DNA from 2 places in the Variovorax pasteuri genome. Region 2 is predicted to be linked to the other one. Evidence: predicted binding sites of a transcription regulator. Region 2 holds the regulator's gene; the other holds the start of a gene.

Region 1 (7,485 bases), on a different contig from region 2:
GACATCTACACCCACGCCGACAAGAACGTGCCCGGCAATACCAACAACGCCAACGAACCGGCAATGCCCGCGAAGGTGACTGAAGACACCACGGTCAATGCCGTGCTGGCCACCAACAAGGTCGGCGTGTTGCAGGGTGGATTGGGTACCACCTACGGCACGAACACCAACGTCTCGAACGGCTGCTGCAGCAACAACTCGGCCTTGATGGCGGGCCTTGCCTACGATGCGAACACCAAGGACATTCGCCCTGACGTTTCGTCTCAATCGAACACCATCGGGAAGCAAACGGTTCAAACCTACTGGGTCGACGTGCTCGAACAGTCGTTCCAGGCCAACAACCAGTTTTATTTGGCAGCGAAGTTCGGGGGGCTGAAGATACCCACGAGCATGCAGAGCACGTTCAACCCGTACACCTTCAGCGACGCCATTCCACAGACCTGGTGGGCGACGAGCGGCGACACGCTCACGGACACCCGAAACGGCGGTACCACGCAGCCGCGCCCCGACAACTACTTCACCGCGGGCCGGCCCGACTCGATGGTGGACGGCCTGACCAAAGCCTTTGCGAGCATTGCCAACGCCATCAAGTCGTTCACGACCTCGTTCTCGCTGTCGAGTCCGCAGGTGTCTTCGGAAGGCGCCAATTCCTACGCGTCGCAATATGACTCGAACGGCTGGACCGGCGTGATCACGGGCAGCAAGCTCACCTTCCCGGGCGGTGTGCCGACCCTGAACGAAGTGTGGAGCACCGCCACCACGCTCGAGACGCAACTGGCCGGCACGGGCTGGGACACCGCGCGCCGGGTGGTCACGTGGAGCGGCACCGCGGGCGTGCCTTTCCGCAAGACCAACCTGAGCTCCGCGCAAGTCACCACACTCGATTCGCCGTGGGTGACGGGCGATGACAGCGGTGACTATCTCAACTACCTGCGCGGGGACCGCAGCAAGGAAAAGACGAGCACGGACGACACCAAGCCCTACCGTCGCCGCGCCTTGCTGCTCGGCGACATCGTGAACGCCAAGGTCACGCCGGTCGGACCGCCCTCGTCCCAGTTCTCCAACACGGTGAATCCAGGCTATGCGAAGTTCAAGACCGACTACGCGACCCGCCCGACCATCGTCTACGCCGGTGCCAACGACGGCATGCTGCATGCGTTCAACGGCGCAATGAGCGGAACCGGCGCCGGCACGGAACTGTTTGCGTACGTGCCGAGCGTGCTGTTCTCCGGCCCCAGCAACCCGGCCACGCCAGCGCTCGATGGCCTGGCACAGCTTGGCAACCCTGACTACGAACACCGCTACTACGTGGATGCGTCGCCCAAGGCCTTCGACATCGACTTCAATACCGCAGGCGGCGTCTTCACGACCACTCCGACCGGCAACAACTCGGACTGGCACACCGTGCTGATCGGCGGCCTCGGCAAGGGCGGCAAGGGCTTCTACGCCATCGACGTCACCGACCCCGCGAGCATGACGAGCGAAGACAACATCAAAGGCAAGGTGCTCTGGGAGTTTTCCGGCGCGACCAGCGGCGTGGGCAACACCCTGGGCTTCAGTTTCGGCACGCCGGTGGTGCTGAAGACGAAGAAGTACGGCTGGGTCGTCGTCTTCACTTCGGGCTACAACAATGCCGACGGCTACGGCTACGTGTATTTCGTGAACCCGAAGACCGGCGCACTGCTCGAGAAGGTGCAGACACCCACTGCATCGGCCGGCCTGACGCAACTCACCGCCTACATCACCGACTTCACGGACGGCACCGCCGACGCGCTCTATGCGGGCGACCTGAACGGGCAACTCTGGCGCTTCGACGTGACCGCGGCCAAGGGCAGCAGCGGCGCCTACCCCGTGCCGCTGAAGCTGGCGACCTTGGCGGATGCCAGCAGCAACGTGCAGCCGATCACGACGCAGCCGCTGGTGGAAATCGACCCCAAGACCAAGAAGCGCTACGTATTGCTCGGTACAGGTCAACTGCTCGACACGGTGGACATCAATTCGACTGCGGGGCAATCGTTCTACGCCATCATCGACGGCACTGCAACGGGCTTCGACACCGGGATCACCAGTCCGGTCACGCGCAGCACGCTGGGCGAACTAACGGAAAGCAATCTGAAGGGGACCACCGCATTCAGTCTGGGCACCAAACAAGGCTGGTACCTGGACTTGGGCAAAGACGATGTTTCAGGGATTACCTGGCGCGTCACGCTGGGCGCGACGTCGTTCAACGGCGTGGTGGTGTTTTCGAGCCTGCTCACCACGGGCGATGCGTGCAGCCCCTCGGGGCAGAGCCGCATCTATGCGGTGAACTACGGCTCCGGAACGACGGCGTTGACCTCGGGCGCTGCCTTTGTCAGCTATACCAGTGCGATCACCGACATTCAGATCATCAACAACAACGGCAAGATGCAAGCGATCGCAGGCAATGTGAAGGGCGAAGTGAACCAGCCGCCGATCGACTTCGGCAAGGGCACGGGGGTGCGGTTGTTGAATTGGCGGGAAGTGCCGACGATTGATTGAGGGTTGGGCTCTCTCGACCGAGAGTCCCATTCAAGCAGTTCGCACCGACAAGCACGAGCCGACAGCGTGAATCTCACAAGAGGATCGCTGTCGTTCCGTCTTGATGCTCTCGCAGTTCAAGGACTATGCCTAATCTCCGGCCATTTGCTATGCGAACTCGGATCAGGTCTATCTCACCGGACACACATCGGCGTGCAAATCGAGGCGATAGAAAACCGCGGTCAGTTCAATGGCGCGTCGATGGCATCGCGATCTAGGAAAACACAACACTGCGGCTAACGCGCCGAGTAGGCACTGGCTGGATCGGTGCGGTCGCTACGTCCCCCCGCGAGCGCGGAGGTCAGCATACGGAACCCTTGCATGGTCGCATGCGGAGTGCATGGGCATGACCGCTTCACCGAGATCGAAGCCGCTCCGCTACAAGGCCGAAATGTGGTCGCATCCCAGGAATGGATCATGGCGTGATCCAGCGGAAGTCAACTAGCAAAGAGTGACGCGCGGAAACCCAAGGCTAACGCCGTTAGCTCGGGATTGCGCAGGTGCTTCGCATTACAGCGGACAAGCCGTGCTTGCGTACTTGGGGTCGATGTTCGCTGCCCGGCAACCCCAGCTGCCGTCGAGTTGCCGTGTCCAAGTTATGGTGCCGGCCATCGGCATCCGCAGTGGAACTCCAGCGAGGTTGCCGAATGTGGCGACGACCGTTGTTGGGTCGGTTGTCGAAAGCGAAACTTGTGGGACACCCGTACCAACAGATGACCAAGTCGCATCGATAGTGGGTGCTGCGTTGCCTGCAGTCACCTGGAGATTAGAACCAGTGGCTTGGGGGTCGCATTTGCCGTCGGACGGATTTCCAACGGTGGTCTTGCCACTCAGCAGGCACACCTCCACTGCGGGCTTGAGACTCCCAGACTCACCAATGACGCGTTGAACCTGCGAGCGAAACACATACGTCTGGTACTGCGGAATGGCGATCGCTGCGAGCACCCCAATGATCGCAACGACGATCATCAACTCGATCAGCGTGAACCCGCGGACTTCCAGCTTCGATTGAGACATGGCTTTCCTCGATAGCAATAAAAAAGCCGCCCGAAGGCGGCCTTTACTGTGAAACAGTTGAAGAATTAGCCGCCTGCAGCCGCCTTCAGAGGGCACGACGTAGGAGCGTACTTCGATTCGATACCGGCGCTTTGGCACGTCCAAGTGCCTTCAGCCGAGCGCGACCAAGTCACCGTGCCAGGCGTCTTCGTCAATACAGCGGCAGCGCCGTTGCCGAACGTAGCAATGATGGTGGCTGGGTCAGCAAGTTGGACTTGAGGATAGCCAGTGCCAGCAGACGCGGCAACGCCAGCACCTTGCACATCACCCTTTTGAATAGAAGAGGCAGTTGCTTCGAGCGAGCAATCACCGGCGGCCAGAACGGTGCCAGCAGGTGTGTTGGAGTTGACCTTGCCAGTCAAGCGACCTTCCAAAACGCAAGACTCCACTGCCGACTTAAGGTTGCCGGATTCGCCAATCACTCGGTTCACTTGCGACTTGGCGATGTAGGTTTGGTACTGGGGAATCGCGATGGCGGCCAGAATGCCGATGATCGCGACAACGATCATCAGTTCGATAAGGGTGAAGCCGGCCTGTGCGCGGCGGGCGAGAGTGCGATGGTTCATTGAACTAACTCCAGGTTGGTTGGTTGAGCCCGGGAACCTGCCCGGAGCGCAATACCTTCCGCAGCATCTGTGCCAACCGGCTTTCAATCGTTTACACCTTGAAAGTAGTGCATTTGTTCACACTCAAGTTACAGCAAGTGACACATTGCGCTCGTTGTCGCAACAACCCGTGACAAGTTTGTCACTCTCACCCGCCCGCGAACTCAAAACGTCAGCACGCCATCCGCCTTCAGCCAGCGAATGTCCCGCTGCGCCAAGCCCGCCACCTGCCGGGCTGCCAGCCCTTCGATCTGGCTCATGATTTCCTCGGTCTCCGCGGGCTTGGTGTGCGTGATGTAGATGGGGTACTGCTTGCCCGGATCGATCTGCGCCAGCTCATCGGCCAGCACCGACGGCGACAGGTGCAGGCTGCGTTCGGCCAGCGCCTGCTCGCGGCTGCTGAAGGCCGTCTCTATCACCAGCATTGCCACGTCCAGCGCGTTCACGCGCTTCCAGAAGGGCGCATTGCGCTCGGTGTCGCCGCTGAACACCCAGTGAGCGCCTCCTTCGGCGCGCCGCACGGCGAAGCCGCAGGCCGGCACGGTGTGCACGGCCGGCAGTACCTCGATGCGCTTGGGCACGCGGCTGCCCAGGTGCAGCGACTGCCCGACCGCAATGTCATGAAAGCTCACGAAGGGCGCTTCCTGGCTCGGAATGTTCTCGAAGTCCGGCCAGATGACGTTGTTGAACACATGCGTGCGCAGCGCCTCGATGGTGGCCCTCAGCGCATGCACCCGCAGCGGCTGGGCACGGCGGCTGCCGACGGCGTCGAGCATCAGGGGCAGCGCGGCGATGTGGTCGAGGTGGCTGTGGGTGAGCACCACGTCGTCGATGGCGGCCATTTCGTCGAGCGTGAGGTCTCCGACCCCCGTGCCCGCGTCGACGAGCAGGTCGGTGTCGACCAGAAACGAGGTGGTGCGGCAGCCTTTGGCGATGGCGCCCGAGCAACCCAGCACACGAACCTGCATTGTGAGAGACCCCTTGTGTGTGTCTGCCGTCATTTGGTTTCGAACCGGGTTGCGCCGTCCCAGTTCGGGTCTTGCGGGCGCAACGCCATCGAGGCTAAACGCTGGGCGTAGAGCTGGTAAAGGACTTTTTTGGCATCCTCGGCGAGCAAGGGGGCGAGCAGGCTTCGGCCCAGGGCCCAGTCCTGGCGCCGGTAGGCGGCGAGCACGTCGCTCCAGCGCTCGAGCATCCGGCGGGCGTGCTCGACGGATTCGGGGGTGCGTGCGACCAGCGGCGTGAACACGGCCACCGCCTGGGCCTTGCCCTTGACGCGCACGCTGTCGAGCTCCTGCCAGAGATGGCCGGGCGCCATGGCCCGGGTCGCGCCGCTGGCGACAATTTCGACGCCGTAGTGCCCGCTCAGGCCCTCGAGCCGGGACGCAAGGTTGACCGCGTCGCCCACCACGGTGTAGCTGCGGCGCTCGGCCGAGCCCATGTCGCCCACGCTCATCACGCCGCTGTTGATGCCGATGCCCACGCTGATCTCCGGGCGGCCGCTGTCGCGGTGGATGCGGTTGATGTCCCGCACGGCGTCGCCCATGTCCAGGGCGGCCTGCACGGCGAGCGCGGCGTGGTCGGGCGTGTCGATGGGCGCACCCCAGAAGGCCATGACGCAGTCGCCCATGTACTTGTCGACGGTGCCGCGGTGCGCGCCGATGACGTCGGTGAGCCGGCTGAACACGGTGTTGAGAAAGGCCTGCAGCTCGGCCGGCGCCATCTGCTCCGACAGGCGGGTGAAGTCGCGCATGTCGCAGAACAGCACGGTCATGGGCTTGCTCTCGGCGCGCATGCTGTAACGGTCGGGGTGCACCATCATTTCGTTGACCAGCTGCGGCGGCACGTAGGTACCGAAGAGCCGCGCCAGCCCCCGCCGGGCGCGCGATTCGACGAAGTAGCCCCAGCTCATGTTGAGCACGAACGCCAGCGCCGTCATGGCCAGCGCCGACGCCAGCGGCAGGACGAGCCCGTGGCCCACGTAGAGCCAGAGGTTGAGGCCGACCAGCGCGGCGACGGTGCCGGCGGCCAGCAGCACGGCGCGCGACGCCGACAGCAGCGACAGCCCGAAGGCCAGCACGAGCCCCGCCACCAGCACCAGCAGCACCTCGTAGCCCGGCGCGTAGTCCGGCACGCTCAGCAGGCGGTGATCGAGCAGGCCGGAGACGACGTTGGCGTGCACCTCGACGCCCGGAAACGCTGCGTCCACGGGGGTGGCGCGCAGGTCCTGCAGGCCCGGCGCGGTGGCGCCGAGCAGCACGATTTTGTGTTTCAGCTCGCCCGGCGAGAGCCTGCCTTCCAGCACGTCGGCGGCGGGCACGTAGCGAAACGATCCGCCGTTCGCACCGCCGGGCCCGCGAAACGGCACCTGCATGCTGGCGCCCTGATCGACCGGAATGCGCAACGTGCCCAGCCGCAGCGACGCGAGCCGGGGCACCCCCGCGCCGGCGCCCGACGCGAAGGCCGGCAGCACCGCGGGCGAGCCGTTGGCGAGCCGGTAGACCGCGAGCCCCAGCGATTCGTAGTACCCAGGCTGCGCCTGGTCGCCTTCGTAGCGGGCGAGCAGCGGCACGCTGCGGATTGCGCCGTCGCCGTTGGCGCCGACCAGCGTGTTGATAAAGCCGGCGGCCGGGGCGGCCTGGGCCAGGGCAGGCAGGCTGGCGCCGAAGCCGTTCCAGGTCGTGCCGTAGGTGCCGCCCGCGGGAAAGGCGCCGACCGGCAGCAGCGGTGTGGCGGGCAACTGGCCCTTGGCGCGGGGCGGCTGCGTGCGGTTGAAGTAGTAGCCGAGCGCCACCGGCTGGCCTTTCAGGGCTTCGGCAAAGGTGGCGTCGTGGTCCAGCGAGGGCGCCAGCCGCTCGACCTCCGATGCCAGGCCGGGCATGCCCCGCAACGGTCCGTTCGCCATTTCGCGCAGCCGTTCGAGGCCGGAGCTGCGGTCGGGTTCGAGAAACATCACGTCGAAGCCGAGCACGGCGGCCTGCTGGCGGGTCAGCAACTCGGTGGTGAGGCGGGCCATCTTGTCGCGCGGCCAGGGCCACTGGCCCTGGCGCGCCAGGCTGGCGTCGTCGACGTCGACGATCACCACGCGCGGATCGGCCGTGCGCGGCATGGTGGCGCGCAGGCGGATGTCGTAGATCAGCAGGTCAAGGCGTTCGAGTGCGCTCAGCGGCCAGGCGCCGGTGGCATGCGCCAACGCCAGCAACAGCGGCAACAGCGTGATGGCGATGCGCGGCCAGTGCCGCCGCAGCTCGCGCCACTTGCTCAC
Region 2 (7,485 bases):
GATCGTCTTCGTCACCAAACAGATGGGGGTGCCGGTGGAAGGCACCTTCAAGAAGTTCGACGCCCAGGTGGCCTTCGACCCGAAGAAGCCCGAGGGCGGCACCGTGGCACTGCAGATCGACACGGGCAGCGCCGGCTTCGGCATTCCCATGAGCGACGCCGAGCTGCCCAAGGCGCCCTGGTTCGACGCCGCGCACTTCCCGCAGGCGAGCTTCCAGTCGAGCGCCATCAAGGCGCTGGGCGACGGCAGGTTCGAGATGGCGGGCAAGCTCACCCTCAAGGGCACGGCCAGGGCCGTGACGGTGCCGGTCAGCATCACGGCGGCTGGCGGCTACGCGGTGGCCACCGGAAGCTTTACGATCCAGCGGCTCGACTTCAAGGTGGGCGACGGCGAATGGACCGACACCTCGATGGTCGGCAACGAAGTGCAGGTGCGCTTCAAGTTCACGCTCGCAGGCCTCGGGCCGCTTTGAGACCCCGAACTGCCGCACCGCCTCCTTACCCGCCATGCCTCACACACCTCACGCCATGATGAAGAAGCTCATCCTCGCCTCGGCGCTCTCGGCCTGCGCCCTCGCCGGCACCCCCGCCATGGCCCAGGACTACACGGCACTGCCCGTGGCCGCCAAGCCCGCGGGCGGACCGGTGAAAAACGCCAGCTACGTGGTCGACCCGACCCACACCTTCGTGATGTACGAGATGGGCCACTACGGCACCACCACCAACCGGGGGCGCTTCAGCACCAAGGACGGCACGGTGAAGATCGACGGCACGGGCACCAGCGGCGCGGTCGACATCACGATGGACATCAGCTCCATCAACACGGGCGTCGACCTGCTCAACCGTCACGTGCAGAGCAAGGATTTCTTCAATGTGGCGGAGTTTCCGACCGCGCGCTTCGTGGCCGATCGCATCGACTTCAGCGGCGACAAGGTGGCCGACGTGCCCGGCAAGCTCACCCTGATGGGCCAGACCCGGCCGGTGACGCTGAAGGCCGCGCGCTTCAACTGCTACCTGAGCCCGCTCATCAACCGCCAGGTCTGCGGCGGCGACTTCGAGACGACCGTGGAGCGCAGCGACTGGGGAATGACCTGGGGGCTGAACTTCGGCTTCGAGAACAAGGTGAAGCTGCTGGTGCAGGTCGAGGCCGTCAACATCCAGCCCTAGGCGCGGGGGTGCTGGACGCCGGCCAGGCGCTTGCGCTCGTCGTCCTTGGAGGCTTTGAGCCAGTTGCGCAAGGCCACGAACGCACGCGGCAGGTTCAGCAGCACCAGCATCCAGGCACCAGTGACCACCGTCATGAACGCGCCGAACAGCAGTTGCTCGGCCAGCGGGGCGTCGCTCCAGTAGAAGAAACTCAGCAAAAACGACAGCACCACAGCCCAGACGGCCAGAAGGATGAGGTTTTTCATTTTTTGCATCGCAGTAACTCCGGTGCAGAAAATGTAAACCAAAAGTTACCCAAGTACTACTTAAAGTTTAGTTTTGAATCCCCGATCAGCGTGCACTAATGCACGCTGATCGGGCATTCGGTCTTCACGAGACGCCTTTCCAGCCCATGAACACCACCCTTTCCCTGCTCGGCATTGCCGGCGCCATGGCCGTCGGCGCGATGAGCCCCGGTCCCAGTTTCGTGATGGTCGCCCGCACGGCGGTGGCCTCCCGGCGCGACGGGCTGGCGGCCGCGCTGGGCATGGGCGCGGGCGGACTGGTCTTCGCCATTGCCGCGCTGGCCGGCCTGCAGGCGGCGTTCCTGGCGGTGCCGGCCCTGTACCTCGCCATCAAGGGCTTCGGCGGCGCCTACCTGGTGTACCTGGGCGTGCGCATCTGGCGCGGCGCGCGGCAGCCGCTGGCCATGGCGGCGGCGGTGCCCCCGGGGGTTACCTCGCCGGGCGCGCAGGGTAGTGGCGCACACCCCTTGCGCACCTTCCTTGTCGGCCTGGCCACCCAGGTCAGCAACCCGAAGACGGCGGTGGTCTACGCCAGCATTTTCGCGGCCTTCCTGCCGCGCGACGTGCCGCTGGTGCTGGCGCTGTCCGTGCCGGTGGTCATCTTCTGCATCGAGACCGGGTGGTACACCATCGTCGCGCTGGCCCTTTCTTCGGCGGCGCCGCGCTCGGCCTACCTGCGCTACAAGGCCTGGATCGACCGCGCCGCGGGCGGCGTGATGGGGCTGCTGGGCCTGCGGCTCGTGTGGTCGGCCGTCAGCGGCAAGTGACGCGCGGCAACCGCACCGCTAGAGCAGGCTCTCCGGCGTGAGCGGCGCCAGGATCTCGAGCATCGTGCGGTCCCAGAAGCCCGAGTCAGGCTCCTCGGTCAGCACGGTGAGCTTGCCGGCGTCGTCGCTGGTCCACTCGATGCGCGACTCGTTGCTGCCCTCGGCAAAGCGCAGCCGGTAGGCGCCCTGCTGCTTGAGCACGTCGAGCAGCTTGAGCATCTGCTGCGCCATTTCGGAGCTGTGGATGATCAGCCCGATCTCGGTGTTGGCCGACTCGGAGCGCGGGTCGAAATTCATCGAGCCGACGAACAGCGTGCGCCGGTCGATCACCGCCGACTTGGCGTGCAGCCGCCCCACCGAAGTGCCGAACAGCCCGAGCCGCACGCTGCGGCGGGTGCGGCTGGAACTCAGCTCGTACAGGTCGGCGCCCAGCTTGAGCATGTCGGGCCGGTAGCGGCGGTAGGCGGTGTGCACCAGCGGCTCGTCGGTGGCGGCCAGCGAGTTGGTGACCACGCTGATCTTCACGTTGCGCCTGCGAATCTCGCGCATCACCTCCAGCCCGGTGGCGCCGGGAATCAGGTACGGCGAGACGATGGTCACCTCGGAGCGCGCACGGCGCATCTGCTCGACCACGTTGTAGCGCACGCTGTCGACGTCCAGCAGCGGCACGCCGCCGTAGGAAGCCGTCTTGCCGATCACGCGGTCGGGCGAATCGGCGTAGGCCTCGGCCAGGGTCCAGATCAGGTTGAGCTTGCCGGTGTTCAGGTCGTCCGCCATCGGGCTGTAGCCGAGCAGGTCGTTGGGCGCGGGCAGCGGCGGGGGTGGCGTGGTGTCGGGGCCGGTGGCGGCCTCGAAGCGGCGCTGCAGTTCGTCGCGCGGCACATCGGTGCGCACCACGGAGCCGATGGGCCGCACGTAGACGCTGTTCCAGTACTGGTCGAACAGGCTGCCCAGCCGCGGTATGAGCGCGCCGGTGACGAAGGTGTCGAGGTCGAGAAAGTTCTCGCCCGCGGTGCGCCGGAAGTACTGGTTGCCGATGTTGCGCCCGCCCGCCACCGCCATCGCGCCGTCGGCGATGAACAGCTTGTTGTGCATGCGGCGGTTCACGCGGCTGAAGTCGAACAGCGAGGCGGTGAAGCGCTTCAGGATGCTGCCGCGCCCGGCCGGGAACGGGTTGAACAGGCGCAGCTCGACGTTGGGCGTGGCGGCGAAGGCCAGCAGCAGCTCGTCCTCGCCCGAGGTGTAGAGGTCGTCCATCAGCAGGCGCACCCGCACACCGCGCAGCGCGGCGTCGCGCAGGGTGCGCAACAGGTAGCGGCCGGTCTCGTCGTTCTCGATCTGGTAGTACTGCACGTCGAGCGTGCGCTGGGCGCGGCGCGCCAGCTGGATGCGGGTGTCGAAGGCGAAGTCGCCGCCGGGCATGAGGCGAAAGCCGCTCAGGTCAGGGTCGGGCTGGGCGGCCAGCGCGATCTTGCCCAGGGCGGTGTCGGCCGATACGGCCATGGCCTTGACGGCGGGGCGCGGCGCCTCGTCGGGCAAGGTGGCGCAGCCGGCGAACAGCAGCACGGCGGCCAGCAAGGCGAGGAACCCGAGCCCCCGGCGCAACATCGGATGCGGGCAACCAGGCCTCATGGTCGTCTTGCTACAGCGCCTTGCGCAGGTTGGCGGGCGCTATGCGCAGGGCCTCGCGGTACTTGGCCACGGTGCGGCGCGCGCACTCGATGCCCTGCTCTTTCAGCATCTCGGAAATCTGGCTGTCCGACAGCGGCTTCTTGATGCTTTCCGAGCTGACGAACTGCTTGATGAGCGCGCGCACCGCGGTGCTCGACGCATTGCCGCCGGTCTCGGTGCCCAGCGCCGAGCCGAAGAAGTACTTGAGCTCGACCGTGCCGAACGGCGTGGACATGTACTTGGCCGTGGTCACGCGCGAGATGGTCGACTCGTGCAGGCCCAGTTCGTCGGCAATCTCGCGCAGCACCAGCGGGCGCATCGCGAGCTCGCCGTGCACGAAGTAGCTCTTCTGGCGCTCGACGATGGCGTTGCTCACGCGCAGGATGGTGTCGAAGCGCTGCTGGATGTTCTTGATGAACCAGCGCGCCTCCTGCAGCCGCTGCGACAGCGCCTGGCTGCCCTCGCCCTTGTGCGCCTTGAGAGCGCCCGCGTAGATGTCGTGCACGCGCAGGCGCGGCATGACCTCCGGATTCAGCATGACGCGGAACTTGATGTTGGTGCCGCGGCCGGTCTTGGTGACGATCACGTCCGGCACCACGATGTTGCGCTCCACGTCCACGAAGCGCCGGCCCGGCTTGGGCTCCAGCCGCGCAATGATCTGCAGCGCCAGGCGCACCAGCTCTTCGCTGGTGCGGGTGAGCGTGGCCAGGCGCTTGAAGTCGCGACGCGCCAAGAGTTCCATCGACTGCTTGCACACGGCCATGGCGGTCTTGCGGACCAGCTGTTCCTGCTCGGTCTCGTCCGGGCGGGCCAGCGCGCGCAGCTGGATGCCCAGGCATTCGCCCAGGTCGCGCGCGCCCACGCCCACGGGCTCCAGGCTTTGCAGCAGGCCGAGCGCCACCTGGAAGTGGTGCACGAGGTCGTCGAACTGGTCGTTGTCGTCGCCGGCCAGGCCCGAGGCCAGCGCGGGCAGCGAGTCTTCGAGGTAGCCGTCGTCGTTGAGCGACTCGATCAGGAAGCGCAGCGCGGCGCTGTCGTTCTCGTTCAGGCGCAGGCTCAGCGCCTGGCGGTGCAGGAACGACTGCAGCGACTCCTGGCTGCGCGCGAGCTCGGTGGCGTCGGCGCGCTCGTCGTCGCCCAGGTTGTTCTGGCGCGCGGGGGCGTCGCTGCCCCACTCGCTGTCGTCGGGCGCGGCCATGTCGACGGTGCCGTCGCCTTCCCAGTCGGGCTCGCGCTCGGTGATTTCCGTGGCCGGGCCGTCGGAGTCGGCGGTGCTGGTCGTCGTCTCGGTGGAAGAAGTGGAGGTGCTGGTCGCAGGCGGGGCGAAGTCGCTTTCACCTTCGATGCCGTCGCCTCCATCGCCGCCGCCGTCATCGCGCGGGACCGGCGCATCGGCCGTGTCGAGCCCGAATTCCTCGCGCGCCGCTTCTTCCGCGGTGCGTTCGAGGAACGGGTTCTCGTCCAGCATCTGCTCGACCTCCTGGCTCAGTTCGAGCGTGGAGAGCTGCAGCAGCCGGATCGACTGTTGCAGCTGCGGCGTCAATGCCAGGTGCTGCGAGACGCGAAGGGACAGCCCTTGCTTCATGGAGAGCCCACCCGCCCTTACATCCGGAAGTGCTCGCCAAGATAGACGCGTCGTACCTCGGCGTTGTCGACGATCTCCGAAGGCGTGCCTTGTGCCAGCACATGCCCGTCGCTGATGATGAACGCGTGGTCGCAGATGCCCAGCGTCTCACGCACATTGTGGTCGGTGATGAGCACACCGATACCGCGTTCCTTCAGGAAACTGATGATCCGCTGGATCTCGATCACCGCGATCGGGTCGATGCCGGCAAAGGGCTCGTCCAGCAGGATGAAGCGCGGCTGGGTGGCCAGCGCGCGTGCAATCTCCACGCGGCGGCGCTCGCCGCCCGACAGCGCCAGCGCGGGCGAATCGCGCAGGTGGTCGACCCGCAGGTCGGACAACAGTTCGGACAGGCGCTCCTCGATGTGCTGGTTGGACAGCGGCGCCATCTTGCCGTTGGCGTCGGGCTCGCTCTGCAGCTCCAGCACGGCGCGCACGTTTTCCTCGACCGTGAGCTTGCGGAAGATCGAGGCTTCCTGCGGCAGGTAGCTCAGGCCCATGCGGGCGCGCCGGTGGATCGGCATGTGGGCGATGGGCTCGCCGTCGATGGTGATCTGGCCCGCGTCGGCACGCACCAGCCCCACGATCATGTAGAACGACGTGGTCTTGCCCGCGCCGTTGGGCCCGAGCAACCCGACCACTTCGCCCTTCTGCACGTCGAGCGAGACGTCCTTCACCACCGTGCGGCTGCCATAGCTCTTCTTCAGGCCGCGCGCCACCAGGCGGCTGCCCGGCGCGCCGTTGGCGTCGTGCGTTCCAGCGGTTTCGATCACTTGCGGGTTTCTCCGTCGTCGAGCGTGGTGCTCTGGCGCAGGCCCTTGCCGGGCGCCGGGGTGGGTGCCGGCGGCGCCTTCGCGCCGGCCGGGGCCGAGGCACCGGCGGCCGGTGCGGCCGCAGCCTTGGGGGTCAGGATGGTCTTCACGCGCCCGCCGGGGGTGGACGCGTTGACGGCGGTGTTCGCCGGCACGGTGGAACCGTTGACGGTGTAGGTGTCGTTGCTCTGGTCGTAGACGATCAGCGCGCCCTGGCTCTCGTCGTTCGGCGTGGCGCCCAGCAGGCGGCGCATGACGGCGTTGCGGATGAACTTGACGTTGTCGGCGCGGCTGTCGTACTCGATGACTTCGGACTCGCCCTCGATCCACTCGTCGGGCGCATTGCGCTTCTGCTTGTAGTAGGCGCGCTTGCCGGGCGCCGCCGTGACCACGCCGTACTGGTAGCCCTCGGCGTCCTGGCGCACGTCCATGCGCGCGCCGCGGATGATGATCGTGCCCTTCGTGACCAGCACGTTGCCGGTGAACACGCTGGTCTGCTTCAGGTCGTCGTAACGCATGGCGTCCGACTCGATGTTCATCGGCTTGGTGCGGTCGGCGGTTTCGGCCAGGGCGCCCGAGGCGAAGCCGGCCAGCAACAGCGCGGCGGCAGCCAGGCGGCCGATGCAACGGAGGAAGGAGGGAGTGGTGGGGTAAGAATGCAATGTCATAGAGGCACGAAACTTGCTCGGCATTGTATGCGGCTGATTGCGCCAGCCCCGCACGCACAGATGAAAAAGCCCGCCGAAGCGGGCCAGGTATCCCTTGCAAAAAGGGAGAAGGCAGCGGCAGGAAATGCGCGCAGCCCCGGGGGTCAGCCTTTTTTCGCTTCGCCGATCAGGTAGTTGACGACCTGCAGCACCTTGGTCATGTTACCGGCGGTCTCGCCATCCACATACCAGCGACCGGCCACGGCCATCGCCGGCACGCCCGCCACCTTGTAGGCGTCGGTCATCTGCGAAGCGCGCTTGGCCTTGCTGGCCACGCTGAACGAGGTGAAGGTTTCCTTGAACTTGGCGCCGTCCAGGCCATTGGCCGAAGCCCAGGCAATGATGTTGGCGTCGCCGTTCACGTTCTGGCGCTGGGCATGGATGGCATTGAATACCTTCGGCTGGAACTCGTCGACCTTGCCCATGGCTTCGAGCGCGTAGTACAGGCGCTGCT

Evidence for each region. The regulator sigma-54, encoded in region 2, starts transcription at its own class of promoters, with help from an activator protein. The targets are predictions, from matches to a motif close to TGGCANGNAANCTGCTTT.
Region 1: a site for sigma-54 is predicted at 4,239-4,256, ahead of ACSFBM_RS24790 (pilin). Genes of this name have one in related genera too.

The regions. Positions count from the first base shown of each region.
Region 1 covers NZ_JBPJZS010000007.1:344,466-351,950, reverse strand. The annotation lists gene ACSFBM_RS24800 (PilC/PilY family type IV pilus protein) at 1-2,520, shown strand, start outside; gene ACSFBM_RS24795 (pilin) at 3,070-3,576, opposite strand; gene ACSFBM_RS24790 (pilin) at 3,642-4,181, opposite strand; gene ACSFBM_RS24785 (3',5'-cyclic-nucleotide phosphodiesterase) at 4,385-5,188, opposite strand; gene ACSFBM_RS24780 (CHASE2 domain-containing protein) at 5,218-7,485, opposite strand.
Region 2 covers NZ_JBPJZS010000014.1:50,384-57,868, forward strand. The annotation lists gene ACSFBM_RS31695 (YceI family protein) at 1-472, shown strand, start outside; gene ACSFBM_RS31700 (YceI family protein) at 531-1,166, shown strand; gene ACSFBM_RS31705 (hypothetical protein) at 1,163-1,420, opposite strand; gene ACSFBM_RS31710 (LysE family translocator) at 1,558-2,217, shown strand; gene ACSFBM_RS31715 (phospholipase D family protein) at 2,236-3,849, opposite strand; gene rpoN (RNA polymerase factor sigma-54) at 3,860-5,473, opposite strand; gene lptB (LPS export ABC transporter ATP-binding protein) at 5,491-6,285, opposite strand; gene lptA (lipopolysaccharide transport periplasmic protein LptA) at 6,282-6,992, opposite strand; gene ACSFBM_RS31735 (thiol:disulfide interchange protein DsbA/DsbL) at 7,136-7,485, opposite strand, start outside.